DNA from 3 places in the Neobacillus sp. OS1-32 genome. Region 3 is predicted to be linked to each of the others. Evidence: riboswitches for the same ligand, from Rfam matches in the RefSeq annotation. Region 3 holds a riboswitch; each other region holds the start of a gene.
What was found. Region 3 has a riboswitch for cobalamin ahead of cobJ (precorrin-3B C(17)-methyltransferase). Riboswitches for the same ligand answer to the same signal wherever they lie in the genome.

Region 1 (3,279 bases), 1.5 Mb from region 3:
ACAGCAAACACCGGTGCACCAATTAATGAAGTAATGACGCCAATCGGCAATTCAGTTGGGGAGATAATTATCCGCGAAACCAGATCAGCCAAGATTAAAAAGCCGCTGCCGATAAAAATCGATAATGGCAGCAAATGTTTATGGTCCGGTCCCCAAATAAGCCTCGTCAAATGTGGAATCACCAAGCCGACAAAACCGATGGTGCCTGACACCGCAACTGCCGCCCCAGTTAAAATCGAACCGGCCGAAAGGACAATTAGCTTTCGTTTTTGAACGTTCACTCCAAGATGGTGGGCCCGTTCTTCGCCAAAAGACATGGCGTTAAGTTCCTTGGCATTGAAGATAAGGATGATCGAGCCAATGATAAAAAATGGCAGGATAATTTTAATATATACCCAGCCGCGCATCGAGACGCTGCCAAGTAGCCAGCCGATAATTTGCCTCAGTTCATCGCCCGTTAAAGCAATCATCAACGATATCATGGCACCTAAAAACGAGCTAAAAATGATGCCGGTCAGAATGATCGTTTCTACCCGCATCGAGCGTTCAATTTTACGAGCAAACATCAGAACACAAAAAATCGTAATAAAGGAAAATACAATACTGAATAACGGCAAAGTAAAAGCACCAACAAAAGGAATGGTAAGGTTGAAAAATAAGGTGATGACGGCCCCTACCGATGCCCCGGACGAAACGCCTAGTGTATACGGGTCTGCCAACGGGTTTCGGAGCAGCCCTTGAAAGGCCGCCCCTGCAATCGCAAGGGAGGCGCCAACAAGACCCGATAAGATGACTCTCGGCAAACGGATATTCATGACAATGCTTGAATACATCGGATCGATATGTTCCGCTCTGAGCGTGCCAAATAAATTACCGGTGATGATTTTTATAATAATCGGGATTGGAACAGAGACAGTTCCAATGGCAATTCCTAATAAAATGGCAAGCAATAAGAAGATGCCGGCGAGTAAATAGGCTGTTATTTTATTATTTAAAAACTTCCGGATAGACAGCCTTGGCAAGATCCTCTACTCCTTCAATAATTCTTGGTCCTGTACGGGTTACTCGGTCTGAATCAACATCGTATACTTGTTTAGTTTTCACAGCTGTGACATTTTCCCAACCCTTACTCGCTAACACTTGCTGAACCGGATTTTTTACATAGTAACCATATGTTGTCAGAATGACATCCGGATTACGTTTAATCATGGCTTCCTGATCAATCTTCACCCAGCCGTCTTGATCACTTATAATGTTTTCCGCGTTAATCGCTTTTAACATTTCATTCATGAACGTTTTGTTGCCTGGTGAATAAATTTCTGGAGCGGGCGCAACTTCAACTAATACTTTTTTCTTCTCTTTGATTCCCGCTGCCTTTTCTTTGATCTTTGCCAGCTTATCTTTCATACTAGTCACCAGTTTGTCTGCTTTCGTGACTTCACCGGTTGCTTTACCAATCATGGTGATGGAATCAAAAACTTGTTCGAAGTTCTGCGCATCATTGACAACTAAAACGGCAATCCCGGCATCTTTCAATTGTTGAATACCATCTTTAAAATTGAGGGCTGTTGATGCATGTGCCAGCACCAAATCAGGCTTTAGAGAAATAATTTTCTCGACGTTAATTTCTTGACCGCCGATTTTCTCTTTTTTCGTCACTTCTTTTGGATAATTATCAAAATCAGAAACTCCGACAATCTTATCTCCTAGCCCTAAAGCATAGGAGATTTCCGTGTTGCTTGGGATTAAAGAGACAATTTTTTTCGGCTTTTTCTTGATAATAACATCATTTTTTAAACCATCTTTTACGGTCACCGGAAAGGAGACCTGCTCTGTTTTTTGATCATTATTCGCTTTATTGTCTTCTTTGCTTTGTTCTTTGTTTCCGGAACACCCCACAAGAACTCCTATAATCAATATGAATGCAAGTATTAATGAATATAGTTTTTTCATGTCTGTACCCACCTTCTAGTAATTGTGACAAGCGCTATTCGTACCTTACACCCTAATCAAGACTGCGTTTGCATCTCCACAAAAAAACATCCTCCTATCTGTGGAGGATGTTGGTATGATTAGATTCATTTACCAAAAATCAGTAAAAGCATTCCAGTCTTCCACACCTCCCTATCCTCGTAGGTTTATTGGCGTAAGAAAATAGGCAGGTCTCCTGGCTTATGGTCATCGCTTCCTATGTCTTCCCATCAAATTGACAGTGACATGATATAGGCAGCTCCCATTTACAGTGGCGGGACCGCGTTGGTTTTTCACCAAACTTCCCTTTTAAGCAAAATCTTTTTGAAAGATTTTTTTAACACCTATTTTTCGAATATTTCCTTGTCAACGTCATTATAGAAAAAGTCTGCTTGTTTGTATATGTTTTTTCGACTTTTTTTTCTTATTCACGTTAAGTTTCTAAATTTCGACACAATCTTTTCGATTCATTTATTCACTGTCTATTTTATATCAAACTCCATGTCAGTTATTTTTATACATCTTAATCGGTAGATAGATTTCAAACTGGAGGTTTCCTGCGGCATTTTGCTGTTTTGGGAAGATTTCAAGACTTAATGCCTGGTGATCCTGTTCATAACCATATTCCTCCATCCAATTGAACAGACGCAGGTATGTATTTTCAACCTCTTCCGGCCCTCCCAGATGGGTGGTGCGAACATAATATTTTCGTGGAATTGAAAATCCAACCATACCTTCTGGGACTTCTTTAACCTCTTCCACAGGTGTGGTTACATAATAGGTAAATTCCGATTCCCTGCTATGAAATGGGGCTATCAGTACCGGATCTTTTGTCTGAAAAGGCACTTCCTCAAGACGCTTCTCCATTATATCGAAAAGGCGTGGGATGATTTTGGCTTGCGAATAAGTGCCATTCCATGAAATACCGACTACTTTTAACTCTTCTTTTTCTACTATTCTAAATTCCATTTTAACCTCCTCCTTTATAAAAATCTTATTCCTATTATTCTCTGAATATCCCATAAATTCCTGCAAACATTTTAAAATTTCCCTATTTTAAAAAAACTTTTTCCATACTCCGTTTAATTAAAATAGTTTTGGAAATAAATGTTTAACTTTGTTTCAACGCCCTCTTACATTATTTTCCTATATCTTTTTTCGACAAAAAACAGAGGATGAAGTGATCCTCTGTAAGCGGTACATATTACTGTCAATAGCCGATAATTGAGCCATTTTGAATTTGCAGCCTACCAAACGACAGACCTTGCAGCTCCCGCCAAACATAGTTTTTTTCAGCAGCTGTTTGCG
Region 2 (3,279 bases), 680 kb from region 3:
TATTGCTTTACATTGCTAATGAATTAGTCGATAACTTTTTTAACCTAATCAAGTATTACAATGGATGGAATCTTGCCTGGTCCATCTTGTTTAATGTCGTTATGTTCATCACCCTTAGAGTCCACTATACCCGTCCATGGCTGGCATGGCTTTTCTCTTTCGTCTTTGTTTTGTTTTTATGGAAAATATTTGATGTTCCGAACGACGTGTTTAGGTGAAATACCCTAACGTTTTTTTAAGGCAATCGTTTCAGCAAATACCTAAAATTGTAAACAGTGAGAACCAACCAGCTTTTGTAATATGATTGGTTCTCATTATTTTTTTGTATAAGAGTATTGGGAAGACCCTCGTTCCTCCAGGCTACTTGAATAGTTCAGGATAAACAGTTTTAGCTACCAGCTCTACTGCTTCGCCGATTCTTGGGCCTGGGCGGGACAGGATGTCCGGGTCTAATTGATAGACGTTATTTTTTTGAATGGCATTGATCGTTTTCCACCCTTTTCGAGCTTTGATTTCGCCAATCGGGTCTTTTGTATAATTCACCGTCGTGACAATGATCTCGGGGTTTTGCTTGACCACATCTTCTTCTGAAAGTTTTACCCAGCCTTCTTGTTTAGCAAAGACATTCTCCACCCCTGCTTTTTGCAGGATTTCCTGCTGGAATGTATTTTTTCCGGTTGTATAAATGTCTGGTGACGGGCTGATTTCGAAGTAGACCCGCTTTTGTTTCTCTATGCCTTGTAGTTTTTCTTCGACATGTTTAACTTGTGACTGAATCTCTTCAACAAGCTGTTCGCCTTTCTCTTTAACCCCCATGACCTCAGCAATTTGTGCGATATCGCCATAGACATCTTCAATAGTAGTAGCCGATTGAATCACAAAAACGGGAATGTCGGCATCTTCCAGCGGTTTAAGCGCGTTTTTATCTCCAATTGTATAGGCCAACACTACATCAGGCTTGAGTTCGATAATTCTTTCAGCATTCATTTTAACAGAATCAGATACCCGCTCAATCTTACTTGCCTCTTTTGGATAGTTATCAAAGTCAGTCACACCGATGATTTTATTACCGGCACCCAAGGCGAATAATATTTCCGTGTTGCTTGGCTGCAAGGATACGATCTTTTCCGGAACCTTTTTAAAAGTAATTTTTTTCCCTCTGTCGTCCGTTACCGAATACGAAGTTGTTTTTGCTGCGGGCTTTTGCGGATTAGCAGTAGCCGTGCTTTTTTCATTTGACTGACAGCCAGCTGCAAAAACAATCATGATGATCATAGTTAATATGCTGAGTAAATATTTCTTTTTCATTGATTTTGACCCTCCAAGTTCCTTTTTTGTCTTACTGGATAGGATTTACTGATAAATGGAATTTCTCGGATGCCGTTCTGCTTGTTGGTATAAACCGCCATCAAAAACAGGACATTCGCCAGCAAGTGAGTGTAGTCGAACAGAATTTCCGGAATTTCTTTTTCGAGACTCAGCTTATGTAGAGCTCTGACAGATTTTTTGGCTTCACTCCTGCAAGTATGAAGAACACAGGCGGCCGTCGTTCCATAAGGAAGCAGGAACTGATCAATGCGATCTTTCACCTCAGCTTCATAAAAATCATACATCATGCTTAATCGTTCTAAATCTTTCTCTTGAATGGCAAGCTTTCCCCGTGCTGAGCCATTAAGATGGTAGGCCATGGGAAGCAGATACAGTAAATCTTCGTGGATAATCGGGATATCCTTTGTTAATGACGCGGCCAAGCCAATTTTCGTCGTTAATGAATCGGTCCGGATTTCAAAATCGACGGTCGAGGCTGACTCACGCATAAAGGGATAACAAAGAAATCGCAAGTCTTTTTTTGGCATGATTACTCTCCTCCTTGTAATTTTATTTTTGTGAAACACCTGCGATATCAAGTTCCTCGGAAGAAGAGTAAGACAAATATATAAAGATGGTTTGTTTATTTAAGTTATCCGACCGACAATTTGTTTTTAAATACAAAAAAGCCGCCCAGATAAAAAATTGGCCGGCTGTAGATTCTTGCTAAAATATGTAAGAACCAGATGAAATCTGCCGTACAATCCTCTTATCTTCCGAAGAGCATAATACGTTCAAGAATAGGCAGGTCTCCTGGCTTGTGCATCATTTTACTCTAAGAACCTTCCCATTTGCCTGAAGTTGAGTCTTTGACTCTTTGACAAACAGTGGCTATTTCTTATTTCATCAGCACTTACAGTTGCGGAAACAGCTCCGGTATTTCACCGGATTCCCTATTAAGCTAACGAATTAGCAACCTATTCCCTGCAAGCTATATTCACTTAAGAAATAGTGTACACTTTATTTGCTGAAAAATAAAGAAATTTGTGGAATACTTGGAGATTGGTAGAAATTTTTGTGGTATTAATTTTAGGTGCGCCAATTGGAACGGATAAGACGCCGATTGAAAGGAGCAACGCGCCAATAGGAGCGGGAAAAACGCCAATTGAAAGGAGCAAGGCGCCAATAGGAGCGGGAAAAGCGCCAATCAAAAAGTGCAACCCGCCAATTGAAAGGAGCAGCGCGTCAATAGGAAAAAGGCACTATGTGAAAAATTCACAGAGTGCCTAACAGCCATTGTCATGATTTCATGATTAGATCATTTTCTTGTTTTAGTTTGTTTTTAGCGATATTAATCATCAGCTTGATGCGATTGACCTGGTTTACTTTGCTGATGCTAGAGTCATAGTCGATCGAAATAATGTTGGCATTTGGATATTCCTTCTTAATGCCGTTAAACATGCCTCTGCCGATAACGTGATTTGGCAGGCAGCCAAACGGTTGGACGCAAACGACATTATCAACGCCGGAGTCCATTAACTCAACCATTTCTCCCGGCAAGAGCCAGCCTTCCCCCATCTGATTGCCGATACTTAAGAAGCGTGATGCTTTTTCCGCCACTTCGGAAATTTTTAGTGGAGCTTCAAAGCGCTCGCTTGCTAACAGAGCCTCACGGATCGGACTGCGATAATATTCAATCAATTGAATCGCTACTTTTCCAATGGCAATATTCAGTTTGGATTTACCAAAGTGCTCCACCTTATATTTCCGGTTGTAAAGCCCATATAAGAAGAAATCAATAAAGTCCGGAACAACGGCTTCGCCGCCTTCTTTTTCGATGGTTTCAATCAGCTGGTTGTTGGCATATGGGTGGAATTTAACAAGTATTTCACCCACGATTCCGACCCGCGGTTTTCGCTCTGGAATCATTTCAATTTCGCTGAAATCGGCAATGATCTCATTAATCACTTT
Region 3 (3,279 bases):
TCCAATAGGCAACAAACGGACCGGCAACCGCCATAGAGAACCCGTTTGCACCGAGCGTTGTTAACCCTCCATGAGCAAGCAGAAGAGCTTGAAATAACAGAACAATGAATCCAAGTACGCTCATGACAATGGGACCGAATAAGGCTGTGCCTAAACCCGTTCCTGTCGGATGGGAGCTGCTCCCGGTAACAGAGGGCAATTTTAAGGCCGAGAGCACAAAGACAAAGGCGCCGGACAGACCTAGCATCATTTTCACTTCAGGTGCATCGGCAACAAGCTTGTGAATTTTTTTCATTCCGGCAAAAAGGAAAGGAAGGTAAATAGCCCACCAGATGATCACCCACTTCAATGGCAGAAATCCTTCAGCAATATGCATGGCATAAGCCGATTGATACGAATTAAGCCAAAAATAGATCGTAGCCGCTAATACTAAAATGGGGACAGTCCTCCGAAAAGGTTTTTTCTTCACTTCTCTCACTCCTTTAAATTGTAAAAAAAAGCATTCTGAACGTTAGGTTAGTTCAGAATGCTTTGGCTTTGTGACATTTTGAACATACCTATATCCCGTAGGCAGTTAAAACTTGAAAAACAGGCAGGTTTCCTGACTCATTGTCATCGCAGAACCGCGCCTTCCCTAGTCAAGGTTTTAAATTGACTAAGTGGCCTTCTTGCGGACTGCTCCAAATTACAGTGGCGGGAACCGTGCTGGAATTTAACCAGCTTCCCTTTTACGTTGATTAATTAATCAACACCCGTTTTCCCATGATTAAATTGTTATCACTAAGTATAGCCTTGTGTTTTTCGAGTTGTCCATGGAATATTTGTGACAGAAAGTTCAAAAATCCCTCGATAACAAGTCATATCTAAGTTCTAGCCAGTTGTGAATTTTTTGACAAAAATTGTTCACTTGTTAATTGTCAAATGTTGCTGTTTAATGATACTGACCTTTAAAAAAGTGAATAGGTAATACGTAAAAGTGCTCCGTTTTAAGGAGATAAAAGGGAAATCGGTTAGAAACCGATGCAGCCCCCGCTACTGTAACGCAAACGAAATTGTAGAATTCCACTGGAAAACCGGGAAGGGACAAGAGTAGGATGAAGCGAAGCCAGGAAACCTGCTTTTACGTTGTATCTTGTTCTTCGGAGGGAAGAATAGTGATAGCGTTGCAGTTAAAGACGTGTATCATTCGCTACTGTTAAAAAGCCTTAGCCACCTCCGATGGACTAAGGCTTTTTTGTATTGAAAGGAAAAGATGGAGGGGAAATGATGAAGGGAAAATTATTTGTGATTGGCTGCGGTCCGGGAAGTATGGAGCATTTGACAAAACGAGCGATAGATGCCGTAAGAGAGAGTGATTTCATCGTTGGTTATAAAACCTATGTGAACCTTATTAAAGACTTAATTACCACACAGGAAATCGTCAGTACGGGAATGTCGGAGGAAGTGGAACGGGCACAAGAAGCTGTCAAGTTGGCCAAAACCGGGAAAAAGGTAGCTGTGGTTTCAAGTGGTGATGCCGGTGTGTATGGAATGGCCGGTCTGGTATATGAGGTGCTGACCCAGCAAGGGTGGTCTGGCAAGACAGGAGTTGAAGTAGAAATTATTCCAGGTGTTTCCGCGATTCACTCAAGTGCGTCCTTATTGGGAGCCCCGATCATGCATGATTCCTGCACCGTAAGTTTAAGCGATCACTTAACCCCGTGGGAGATCATTGAAAAACGTTTAGAGGCCGCGGCAATGTCCGATTTTGTTATTGCGCTTTATAATCCCAAAAGCGGGAAAAGGACACGTCAAATCGAAGAGGCACAAAGAATTCTATTAAAATATAAATCACCTGATACACCAGTGGGATTGGTGAAAAGTGCTTATCGGCAAAAGCAACAAATTGTGATCACCAATTTAAAGGAAATGCTGGACCATGAAATTGGCATGCTTACCACCGTCATTATTGGAAACTCTGCAACCTTTGTTCATGATAACAAGATGATTACCCCAAGAGGTTATGAAAAAAAATACTCCCTAACTGATGCGGAGCAAGCTCTAGTTAAACATGAAAGACTGAAATCTGAACATGAACCATGGGCACTTCATCAAGGACAAGCCGATTAAGTAAAGTGGTCACAAAGAAAGTTATTTTGGGGAGGAATTATCGTGAAAGCTGTTTTAATGGTGGCCCACGGAAGCCGCGACCAAGAGGCAAATGATCAAGTCCGCCGAGTTATACATAATTTGAACCATTCATTAGATCCGGCACTTCTGCTGGAACTCTGTTTTTTGGAGCTTGAGGCACCAGGGATTGACCAAGGCATTGCAAATTGCGTGGCCAAGGGAGCGGAAGAAGTTGCGCTGATTCCCATCATGCTGCTGCAGGCCAGTCATTCGAAAATCCATATTCCAAATGCCATTGATCAGGCAAAAAAGAAATATCCTAATATTCATTTTAGCTACGGCAGACCGATTGGAATCCATCCGGCTGCGCTCGAAATATGTCAGACACGGCTTGAGGAGTGTGGTGAGGAACTAAGAAATCCAGATCCCAAAGCCGCTGTGCTTGTCGTTGGCAGAGGCGGAAGTGATCCTGATGCCAATAGTGATTTATACAAAATTTCCCGATTATTATGGGAACAGCTCGATTATAAATGGGTTGAAACCGCCTTTTTTGCCGTGACAGATCCGTCAGTAGAAGAGGGAATTAACCGCTTAATAAAGCTTGAAGCCAAAAAGATTATCATTCTTCCCTACTTCTTATTTACGGGGGTATTAATCAAGGAACTTGAAAGAATGGTAGAGCAATTAAAAATAAAATATCCTGATTGTCAGTTTAAACTTGCGGGTTTTTTTGGCTTTCATCCAAACTTGGAAGTTATTTTAAAAGAACGAATCAATGAGGCACTTAAGGAAGATGTCAGAATGAATTGTGATACCTGTCAATATCGTTTTGAAGCAAGCAAGCATACGGGGCACCACCATCATCATCATGAGCCAGGACACCATCATGACCACGTGCATCATCATGATCACCACCATGATCATTGTCAACATGGCGAAAGCCAACATCACGATGGACATAATAGTCAAAAAGACATCTGCGGTAACCGATGATTCTACTGATTGCCGGTACAAGTGATGCTCGGGATCTGGGGCTCCAAATAAAAGCAAGAGGCTTTTCCCAAATCGCGACGGTGGTATCGCCCAATGCGGCAAAAGAATGGCACGATGCTGAAATTTCCGTACGAGTTGGCAGGTTAACGGCGGAGAAAATGAAAGATATTATTGCCC

Region 1: another riboswitch for cobalamin. It lies ahead of RCG24_RS06940 (ABC transporter substrate-binding protein); the one in region 3 lies ahead of cobJ (precorrin-3B C(17)-methyltransferase).
Region 2: another riboswitch for cobalamin. It lies ahead of RCG24_RS11005 (ATP:cob(I)alamin adenosyltransferase); the one in region 3 lies ahead of cobJ (precorrin-3B C(17)-methyltransferase).

The regions. Positions count from the first base shown of each region.
Region 1 covers NZ_CP133263.1:1,351,165-1,354,443, forward strand. The annotation lists gene RCG24_RS06935 (FecCD family ABC transporter permease) at 1-1,022, opposite strand, end outside; gene RCG24_RS06940 (ABC transporter substrate-binding protein) at 988-1,953, opposite strand; cobalamin riboswitch at 2,140-2,334, opposite strand; gene RCG24_RS06945 (GyrI-like domain-containing protein) at 2,476-2,940, opposite strand; gene RCG24_RS06950 (CapA family protein) at 3,182-3,279, opposite strand, start outside.
Region 2 covers NZ_CP133263.1:2,172,119-2,175,397, reverse strand. The annotation lists gene RCG24_RS11015 (CBO0543 family protein) at 1-218, shown strand, start outside; gene RCG24_RS11010 (ABC transporter substrate-binding protein) at 361-1,308, opposite strand; gene RCG24_RS11005 (ATP:cob(I)alamin adenosyltransferase) at 1,305-1,856, opposite strand; cobalamin riboswitch at 2,094-2,304, opposite strand; gene RCG24_RS11000 (hypothetical protein) at 2,371-2,598, shown strand; gene RCG24_RS10995 (acyl-CoA dehydratase activase-related protein) at 2,608-3,279, opposite strand, start outside.
Region 3 covers NZ_CP133263.1:2,850,453-2,853,731, reverse strand. The annotation lists gene RCG24_RS14170 (energy-coupling factor ABC transporter permease) at 1-376, opposite strand, end outside; cobalamin riboswitch at 574-771, opposite strand; cobalamin riboswitch at 958-1,137, shown strand; partial or broken gene cobJ (precorrin-3B C(17)-methyltransferase) at 1,267-2,094, shown strand; gene RCG24_RS14160 (sirohydrochlorin chelatase) at 2,152-3,102, shown strand; gene cobK (precorrin-6A reductase) at 3,099-3,279, shown strand, end outside.